One region of the Camelimonas sp. ID_303_24 genome, then DNA from elsewhere that is predicted to be linked to it. Evidence: predicted binding sites of a transcription regulator. Region 1 holds the regulator's gene; each other region holds the start of a gene.
What was found. The regulator LexA, encoded in region 1, represses DNA repair genes until DNA is damaged. The targets are predictions, from matches to a motif close to TGTTCNNNNTGTGTTCNG.

Region 1 (3,278 bases):
GGCCGGGCGCATTATTGTGCCTGAGCGTAGCCATCATCTGGTTTGTCATCTGGCGCTCGCCCCTGCGCTGGGCGGCCCTTGCGCCGGCGTTCGCCGGTCTGGTTCTGCTCCAGTTCGCCTCAAAGCCGGATGTGCTGGTCGACCGGCAGGGACGCGGAGCGCTGGTGGTGCAGGGCCAGGGGCGCGATTCTGATGGACGGCTGCGCGTCACCCTGCTGGGAACGCCGTCATCGTTCACCGTTGAACAATGGTTGCGCGCCATTGGCGACCAGCGGGCGGCGAGCGATCCTTCCCTGCGGGCTGGCGCGCGCTGCGATCCGTTGGGCTGCACCGCGCTCCGCGATGATGGCGGCGCCATCGCATGGAGCCGGGAGCGACGCGGCCTGTTTGAAGATTGCGCCCGCGCCGATGTCATCGTCTCCCCGCATCGCGCGCCATCGGGATGTCGCGCGGCCGTGGCGCTGGATCGTCAGACACTGGCGCAGCAGGGGGCCGCCAGCATCTATCTGCATGAAGGCGCGGCCACGGTAAGGCGCGTGCGGCAGCCCGGGGAAGGCTGGCCATGGACGCCGGCCCGGCCACCACGATACGAACCGCCCACACACCGGAGTTTCCAGCCAGCCCCGGAGCGGCCGGCGCGGCGAACGCCGGATCAGCATGGCGCGACGACGCCAGAACAAGGCAGGGAGGCAAACGCCGGCGGCGGAACGGACCCCGATGATGACGCGCGTGGCGAAACCGGCGCCGCGCAGCCGGATTGAGCGCCCCGCACGGCACAAGCGAAAACGCCATCAGAACCCGCGAGCCGCGCAACCGTCCGGCGTCATCCAGCAGTTGGGACATGGCCAATCCGCTGAAGCTGGCGACTGCCCTGAAGAGCCTGACCCGGCGCGGTTTCCCAAATGCCGGGGCGGCGCTTCAATAACGCCGCACCAGGCTGACGAGCTTGCCCTGAATTTTCACCCGGCCGGCCGGCAGCACCCGGTTCTCGAACTGCGGATTGGCGGCTTCCAGTTCAACGCTGGGGCCGCGTTTGCGCAGGCGCTTCAGGGTTGCTTCCTCATCATCGATCAGCGCGACGATGATGTCGCCATTATCGGCGGAATCCTGACGGCGGATCACCACGGTGTCGCCTTCCAGAATGCCGGCGTCGATCATCGAATCGCCGCGCACCTCCAGGGCGTAATGGTCACCCGCGCCCAGCAGGCCGACGGGGAGGGGGATGCTCTCGCCCTGATGCTGTATGGCGCTGATGGGCGCGCCGGCGGCGATGCGCCCGATCAGCGGCACCGCGACGACACCCGGGATCTGCCCATCCGTCATCGCGGGGGAAAAGCCTTCGTTGTCCGTGCGTTTCGCCACCGTTGCGGCGCTTTTGCCGCCCGCCACCACGCGCGGCCGGAAACCCGTCTGCGCGGGCTTTCCTCCAGCTCCCTGCTGGATGTCAGGCATGCGCAACACCTCGACGGCGCGCGCCCGGTTGGGTAGCCGGCGAATGAATCCACGCTCCTCAAGCGCCATGATCAGGCGATGGATGCCGGACTTCGATTTGAGATCCAGAGCCTCCTTCATCTCGTCAAACGACGGTGGCACGCCGGTTTCCTGAAGGCGTTGATGGATAAACCGCAAAAGCTCGTGCTGCTTGGCCGTCAACATCGTCTCTCACCCCCAATGACAGAGCAGCCAGCCCCCGCCTTAACGCCAGACGAACGGGCAAAACTGACAGGCCGATTCTGCAACGAAACAAATCATGAACAGTATTGCATGTTCCTGCTGTGTTCCGCAATATGTGATCCGGATGCAAATGGGCCGGGGTGGCAGGCGCTGCGCTGCTGGCAGTGCGGCGGCGCGACCTGGGTTTTCCATGCGCCGGGCGCAGACGCGATCATGGCGAAGCCGCAGTTGACATGGCTATTGGTACTGATCAGTATCTTTATCAAGAATAAGGATATTTCATAAAGTCATGACGCTTGCGCCGGGAGTGAAACATGTCAGCTACGGGCGATAACGCCGCGCATATCGAGATCGATGCGCTGAAGGCGCGTTACCGGGAGGAGCGGGACAGGCGTCTGCGTTCCGACGGGAACCAGCAGTACGCCGCCATGACCGGTGATTTCGCGCATTATCTGGACGATCCCTATGTCGCGCCGGGTTTCACCCGTGAGCCGGTGCGCGAAACCGTTGACGCCGTTGTTATCGGCGGCGGCTTCGGCGGGCTGCTCTCTGGCGCGCGCCTGCGCGAGGCGGGGATCGAATCGTTCCGGATCATCGAGAAGGGCGGCGACTTCGGCGGCACCTGGTACTGGAACCGTTATCCGGGCGCGGCCTGTGATACGGAAAGCTATATTTACCTGCCCTTGCTGGAAGAAACCGGCTACACGCCGCAGCGCAAATATGCCCGCGCGCCGGAAATTCTTGCCCAGGCCCACCGGGTCGCCCGTCATTTCGATCTTTACCCGCACGCCCTGTTCCAGACCGTGGCGACGGAGATGCGCTGGGATGAGGCGGCCGCGCGCTGGCATGTGCGCACTGATCGCGGCGATGAAATTTCCGCCCGCTTCGTCATCCTCGTCGGCGGTCCGCTGGACCGGCCGAAGCTGCCTGGCATTCCGGGCGTGGAGACTTTCAGGGGCCACAGCTTCCACACCAGCCGCTGGGACTACGCTTACACTGGCGGCGATTCGCACGGCAATCTCACCGGCCTTGCCGACAAGCGGGTGGGCATCATCGGCACCGGGGCCACGGCGGTGCAGTGCGTGCCGCATCTTGGCGAATGGTCAAAGGAACTGTTCGTCTTCCAGCGCACGCCGTCGTCCATCGACGTGCGCGATGACCGGCCGACCGACATGGATTGGGCCGGTTCGCTCCAGCCGGGCTGGCAGCGGGAGCGCATGGACAATTTCACCGCCGTTGTCTCGGGCGGAGAGTTCGAGGAGGATCTGGTCAATGACGGCTGGACCGATCTCATCGGCAACATTCTGCTGGCGGCGCGGCGCAAGCAGAAACAGGGCGAGGTTGTCGAAGACCCGGAGAAGCTGATCGAACTGGCTGACTTTCAGAAAATGGAGCGGGTGCGCGCCCGCGTTGATTCCATCGTCAGGGATGCCGCCATCGCCTCGGCGCTGAAGCCCTGGTACAGCCAGTTCTGCAAGCGGCCGTGCTTCCACGATGGCTATCTGCCGACCTTCAACCGCCCCAACGTCCATCTCATCGATACGCAGGGGCGGGGCGTCGAGCGCATCACCGAAACCGGCGTCGTCGTCGACGGCAAATCCTAT
Region 2 (3,278 bases), 370 kb from region 1:
GCAGGATAGGGGACTCATGATGACGAAGAGCGCTCAGGATGTGCTCAAGACCATCAAGGAAGAAGACATCAAGTATGTCGACTTCCGCTTTACGGATCCGCGCGGCAAGTGGCAGCATGTGACCTTCGACGTGTCGATGGTCGATGAGGACATGTTCGCCGACGGCACCATGTTCGACGGCTCGTCGATCGCCGGCTGGAAGGCGATCAATGAGTCGGACATGGTGCTGATGCCCGACCCGTCCACCGCCCAGCTCGATCCCTTCTTCGCCGCCCCGACCCTGTCGATCGTCTGCGACGTGCTTGAGCCTGGCACCGGCGAATCCTACAGCCGCGACCCGCGCGGCATCGCCCGCAAGGCAGAGGCCTTCCTCGCCTCCACCGGCATTGGCGACACGGTGTTCATCGGTCCTGAAGCCGAATTCTTCGTCTTCGACGACGTCCGCTTCAAGGCCGACCCGTACAACACCGGCTTCAAGCTCGACTCCTCGGAACTGCCGACCAACGGCGACCGGGAGTATGAAGGCGGCAACATGGGGCACCGCATCCCCACCAAGGGCGGTTACTTCCCCGTGCCGCCGCTGGACAGCTGCCAGGACATGCGCGGCGAAATGCTCGCCGCCATCCAGTCGATGGGCGTCACCGTCGAGAAGCACCACCACGAAGTCGCCTCGGCCCAGCATGAACTTGGCACCAAGTTCAACACGCTGACCCAGACCGGCGACGAGATGCAGATTTACAAGTACTGCATCCACAACGTGGCCAACAGCTACGGCAAGACCGCGACCTTCATGCCGAAGCCCGTGTTCGGCGACAATGGTTCGGGCATGCACGTCCACCTGTCGATCTGGAAGGACGGCAAGCCGGTGTTCGCCGGCAACAAATACGCTGACCTCAGCCAGGAATGCCTGTGGTTCATCGGCGGCATCATCAAGCACGCCAAGGCCCTGAACGCCTTCACCAACCCGTCGACCAACTCCTACAAGCGTCTGGTCCCTGGTTATGAAGCGCCGGTGCTGCTGGCCTATTCGGCCCGCAACCGTTCGGCCTCCTGCCGTATTCCGTGGACCAACAACCCGAAGGCCAAGCGCGTCGAGGTTCGCTTCCCCGATCCGACCGCCAACCCTTACCTGGCGTTCTCCGCCCTGCTGATGGCCGGCCTCGACGGCATCATCAACAAGATCGATCCCGGCCCGGCGATGGACAAGGACCTCTACGACCTGCCGCCGCGCGAGCTGAAGAAGATCCCGACCGTCTGCGGTTCGCTGCGCGAGGCCCTGGACTCCCTGCGCAAGGACAACGCCTTCCTCAAGGCCGGCGACGTCTTCACCCAGGACTTCATCGACAGCTTCATCGAGCTGAAGATGGCCGAGGTGATGCGTTTCGAGATGACCCCGCATCCGGTCGAGTTCGAGATGTACTACTCCTGCTGATCCCAACGGGTGACGCGAACGGAAAGGCCGGGCCCGTCCCGGCCTTTCTGCTTTCTGGAAGCCCATTGGAAACGCATGGCTCCCGGCGACTGGCGCAGGGCGCGCGCGACATCCGGCGTTTTGGCCCGGACCGCCAGGCATGCTATGTTCCGGCCATTCCGGCGCTCCCGCCGGTACGCGATTTCCACCATGTCGTTGCTGTTGGACCAGGTTGGCGGCTGGATCAGGCTTGCGCGGGGATCCCGGTGAATGGGGGTCCCGGTGAATTCTGGCGCAAGCCGGGTATCGCCGCTTTCGTCGTCAGGCGAAATGCTGGCATATTGTCATGAGAACGAATCGGGATCAGATCAGATATATGTCGGACAGGGATGATCTTTTCGGCGGCGGCGCGCTGGCGCGCAAACCGGCTGGCGGCAAGGGCAGCGGCGCCAGAGGCGCCCGGCAGGAAGCCCAGGCGGCGAAACTGGCGCAATCCGTCAAGGCCGGCACACCGGATGAAGCCGGCTACACCGCCGCCGCGATCGAGGTGCTGGAAGGGCTGGAGCCCGTTCGCCGCCGCCCCGGCATGTATATCGGCGGCACCGATGAGAAGGCCCTGCATCACCTGTTCGCCGAGGTCATCGACAACGCCATGGACGAGGCCGTCGCCGGCCACGCGTCGTTCATTGAGGTGGAGCTGGAGGCCGGCGGCTTCATCCGCGTCACCGACAATGGCCGCGGCATCCCGATCGATCCGCACCCCAAATTTCCGGGCAAGTCGGCGCTGGAGGTGATTCTCACCATCCTGCACGCTGGCGGCAAGTTTGATTCGAAGGTTTACGAAACCTCCGGCGGCCTGCACGGCGTCGGCGTGTCGGTGGTCAACGCGCTCTCCGACGTGCTGGAGATCGAGGTGGCGCGCGGGCAGACGCTTTATCGCCAGACCTACAGCCGCGGCCTCCCCCAGACCGACCTGATCACCGTTGGCCGCGTCCAGAACCGTCGCGGCACAACCGTCCGCTTCCATCCCGATGCGGAGATCTTTGGCCCGGATGTCCAGTTCAGCCCGCGTCGTCTGTTCAAGATGGCCCGCTCCAAGGCCTATCTGTTTGGCGGCGTCGAGGTGCGCTGGAAATGCGCGCCGGCGCTGCTGGAGGGCGCTGAAAACGTCCCTGGTGAAGCGATCTTCCGCTTCCCCGGCGGTCTGAAGGACTATCTGGCGCGCGAGATCGACGGGGCCTCCCAGGTGGCCGACCAGCTGTTCTCCGGCAAGATCGAGAAGGACGGCGGCCACGGCTCGGTCGAATGGGCGGTGTCGTGGCTGGCTGACCAGGACGGCTTCATCCACTCATACTGCAATACCATTCCGACCCCCGAAGGCGGCACCCACGAGCAGGGGCTGCGCATGGCGCTGCTGCGCGGCCTGCGCGAGCACGCCGAGCGCATTGGCCAGCAGAAGCGCGCCGCCAACCTCACCGCCGACGACATCATGGCCACCTGCGCCGCCCTGCTCTCGGTGTTCGTCCGCGAGCCGGAATTCCAGGGACAGACCAAGGACAAGCTGGCGACCAGCGAGGCGGTCCGCATCGTCGAAACCGCCGTGCGCGACGCCTTTGATCACTGGCTGGCGGCGGCGCCGCAGCAGGCGTTGCGCCTGCTGGAATGGACCATCGAGCGCTCGGAAGAGCGGATGCGGCGCCGGCAGGAGAAGGAGGTCGCCCGCAAAAGCGCCACCCGCCGCCTGCGCCTGCCAGGCAAGCTCGCCGATTGCACCCTGGCCGGCGCGGCTGGCTCCGAACTGTTCATTGTCGAGGGCGACTCGGCTGGCGGCAGCGCCAAGCAGGCGCGCGACCGGCGCACCCAGGCG
Region 3 (3,278 bases), 380 kb from region 1:
ACGGCTCGTCCAGCACATACAGCACGCCGGTCAGGCCGGAGCCAATCTGCGAAGCGAGGCGGATGCGCTGGCTTTCGCCGCCGGACAGGGTGCCAGAGGACCGCGCCAGGGTCAGATAGTCCAGCCCCACGTCGAGCAAAAAGGTCAGGCGGTCGACGATTTCCTTCAGAATGCGCCGGGCGATCTCATTTTGCTTGTCGTTCAGCGCGTTCGGCAACGCCTCGAACCAGCTTCTGGCCGCGCCAACCGACAGCGCTGTGATGTTGCCGATGTGGCGGCTGTCGATTTTGACGGCCAGCGCTTCCGGCTTCAGACGATAGCCCTGGCAGGCCGGACAGGGCGTTTCTGCCATGAAGCGGGAGATTTCCTCCCGCACCCAGTCGCTGTCGGTCTCGCGGAAACGGCGCTCCAGATTGGTGATGACGCCTTCAAACGGCTTCTGCACCTCGTAAGCGCGCACCCCATCCTTGTAAGCGATGCGCACTTTCTCTGAGCCGGTTCCGAACAGGATGACGCTTTGGACGTTGGCGGGGAGTTTGTCCCACGGGGTCTTCAGGTCGAAACCGAAATGGGCGGCCAGCGCTTCAAGCGTCTGGCCATAATAGGGCGATGTGGACTTCGCCCAGGGCGCAATGGCCCCGCGCGCCAGCGTCAGGCTGGCGTCGGGCACGACAAGATCAGCGGAGACCTGCTTTTGTGAACCCAGGCCATCGCAGGTGGGGCAGGCGCCGTAAGGATTGTTGAACGAAAACAGCCGCGGCTCGATTTCCGGGATGGTGAAGCCGGATACCGGGCAGGCGAATTTCTGCGAAAAGATGATGCGGCGCGGGCCATCCTTGCCGACTTCCTCACCGGAATCGGCGAATTCGATCACGGCGATTCCGTCAGTCAGTTCCAGCGCTGTTTCGAAACTGTCCGCCAGGCGCGCGGCCATGTCGGGACGCACCACGATCCGGTCTATCACCACGTCGATATCGTGCTTCAGCTTCTTGTCGAGGGCGGGCGCGTCATCGATCTCGTAATAGACGCCGTCGATCTTGACCCGCTGGAATCCGCGCCGCTGGAAGTCGGCCAGCTCCTTGCGATACTCACCCTTGCGGCCGCGCACCACGGGAGCCAGCAGGAACAGCCGGCTCCGTTCTGGCAATGCCAGAACCCGATCAACCATCTGGCTGACGGTCTGGCTTTCAATTGGCAGGCCTGTTGCCGGCGAATAGGGCACGCCGACGCGCGCCCACAGCAGGCGCATGTAGTCGTAAATTTCCGTGACGGTGCCGACCGTCGAGCGTGGATTCTTCGATGTGGTCTTCTGCTCGATGGAGATCGCCGGCGACAGGCCTTCAATTTGGTCGACGTCGGGCTTCTGCATCATCTCCAGAAACTGCCGGGCGTATGCGGAAAGCGATTCCACGTAACGACGCTGGCCCTCGGCGTAAATCGTATCGAAGGCGAGCGACGATTTGCCGGAGCCGGAGAGGCCGGTGAACACCACCAGTTCATCGCGGGGGATTGTCAGGTCGACGTTCTTCAGGTTGTGCTCGCGGGCGCCGCGAATGGCGATGACCCGCCGGTCGACATGGCCAGGGGGGCGCTCGCCAGCGCCAGAGCCTGGCGCATTGCCATCTCTGCGGGTGTTGCCGCCACTTTTCCTGCTGCTTTTGCGTCCGCCGGCTTTGCCGGCCTGGCCCCCAGCGGCGCCGTCGAAAAGTTCATCAAGAGAAGCCATGGTCGCTCGCAGTGAAAGTCAGGCCCCGAAGCCTGAGAAATATCGCCGTCAATGTCGGCAGGCGACAGACGCCGTCTGGATGCGGGCAAAACACCCCCGCCAGACAGTGGCGTCAGCCCCCGCCAGGGAGTTTGAGCACAGCGCCCCTGCACGAAGCCGCACAGGTCACGCGGAAGATTGCGCGCTCCCAAAATCGCTCGCGCTCATCTTCCCGCCAGCACGCCGCGCCAGAAAGCCGGCCAGCGTCCGGCGGGCCTTGACTTGCCAGAGGCGTGGAACAAAAATAGAACAACTGGGCAGGGCCCGCAAGCGCCTGTTCAGGCGGAAATATCAGGGCGACGCCCCGCGCCGCGTCGACGGCGCGCATGTTGCCTGCATGTGGGGCTGGCCGGCTGGCGCGTCGTCTGACAGGTGGGGAGCCGCCGCTGACGTTTCCAGAAGCAGGCGGCGTCTGGCGGGATTTTCCTGGTGAGCGTGGCGTCAGCCCGGCGGCGCCGGGTTGCAGCGCGGCGGGGCGCGAGTCACTAGTGGCGGCGCGTATCGCTGTGGTCATCCGGCCTGGCGCATTGTCGACGAAGTGGCGCTGATGCGCTGGAAGATGCTTTAATCGCGTGGGACAAATCCGCTCATCCTGAGCGGGGTTTGTTTTGCCCAGTTGTTTTGTGCGTTTTCCTGACAGAAGCGGCGGTCGCTTCGCGGGAAAATGCTTCAGGGGCGCCAGATGCTGACCGGGCGGTCGGCGCCAATCATTGAGGAGGGCCGCATGGCCGGTAGCGTCAACAAGGTGATTCTCGTCGGCAATCTGGGCCGTGACCCGGAGACGCGGCGCATGCCTTCCGGCGAGCCCGTCGTGAACCTGCGGGTGGCGACGTCGGAAACCTGGCGCGACAAGAATAGCGGGGAACGGCGCGAGCGCACTGAGTGGCACGCCGTGGTGATCTTTAATGAAAACCTCGCCAAGGTGGCGGAGCAGTATCTGCGCAAGGGCTCGAAGGTCTATCTGGAAGGCCAGTTGCAGACCCGCAAATGGACCGACCAGAATGGTCAGGAACGCTACTCCACCGAAGTGGTGCTGCAGCGCTTCCGCGGCGAACTGACGATCCTTGACAGTCGCGGCGCTGGCGGCGGCGAATATGGCGATGAGGGCGGCGGCCGCAGCATCGGTAGCAGTGGTGGCGGTCGTGGCGGCGATTTCGGGCGCTCCTCTCCGATGGAGCGGCCGGCGGAGCGTTCGGGCGGCGGCGGTTTCGGCGGTGGTTCGGGCCTCGACGACGATATCCCGTTCTGATCAGCCATCGTGTGTCGGTGATGGCGTGCGCTGCCGGCGCACGCCATTCAGTGGCGACGGACTGTGCGTCTCACCCCGGTTGGGCCGGTGGCGCCGGGATACGCTGGAACAGGGCGTATTGCAGGCTTCGGGCGATCAGCTCCGCCTTGTCAACAAACAGTTGCGCGTCCTCCGGCGCGAACATTGCCCGTGCGGTTTGCCGCCACAGGGCGAGCCAGCGCAGGAACAGTTCTGGCGTGATCCGGTCGCGATGACGGAAATGCG

Region 2: the regulator LexA is predicted to act here: its motif matches at 1,760-1,777, upstream of parE (DNA topoisomerase IV subunit B).
Region 3: the regulator LexA is predicted to act here: its motif matches at 2,000-2,017, upstream of uvrA (excinuclease ABC subunit UvrA).

The regions. Positions count from the first base shown of each region.
Region 1 covers NZ_JBLLJM010000002.1:460,191-463,468, reverse strand. The annotation lists gene ACERNI_RS02550 (ComEC/Rec2 family competence protein) at 1-761, shown strand, start outside; gene lexA (transcriptional repressor LexA) at 919-1,656, opposite strand; gene ACERNI_RS02540 (hypothetical protein) at 1,615-1,959, shown strand; gene ACERNI_RS02535 (flavin-containing monooxygenase) at 1,989-3,278, shown strand, end outside.
Region 2 covers NZ_JBLLJM010000002.1:94,371-97,648, reverse strand. The annotation lists gene glnA (type I glutamate--ammonia ligase) at 20-1,432, shown strand; gene parE (DNA topoisomerase IV subunit B) at 1,788-3,278, shown strand, end outside.
Region 3 covers NZ_JBLLJM010000002.1:75,741-79,018, forward strand. The annotation lists gene uvrA (excinuclease ABC subunit UvrA) at 1-1,726, opposite strand, end outside; gene ssb (single-stranded DNA-binding protein) at 2,490-3,014, shown strand; gene ACERNI_RS00940 (group III truncated hemoglobin) at 3,085-3,278, opposite strand, start outside.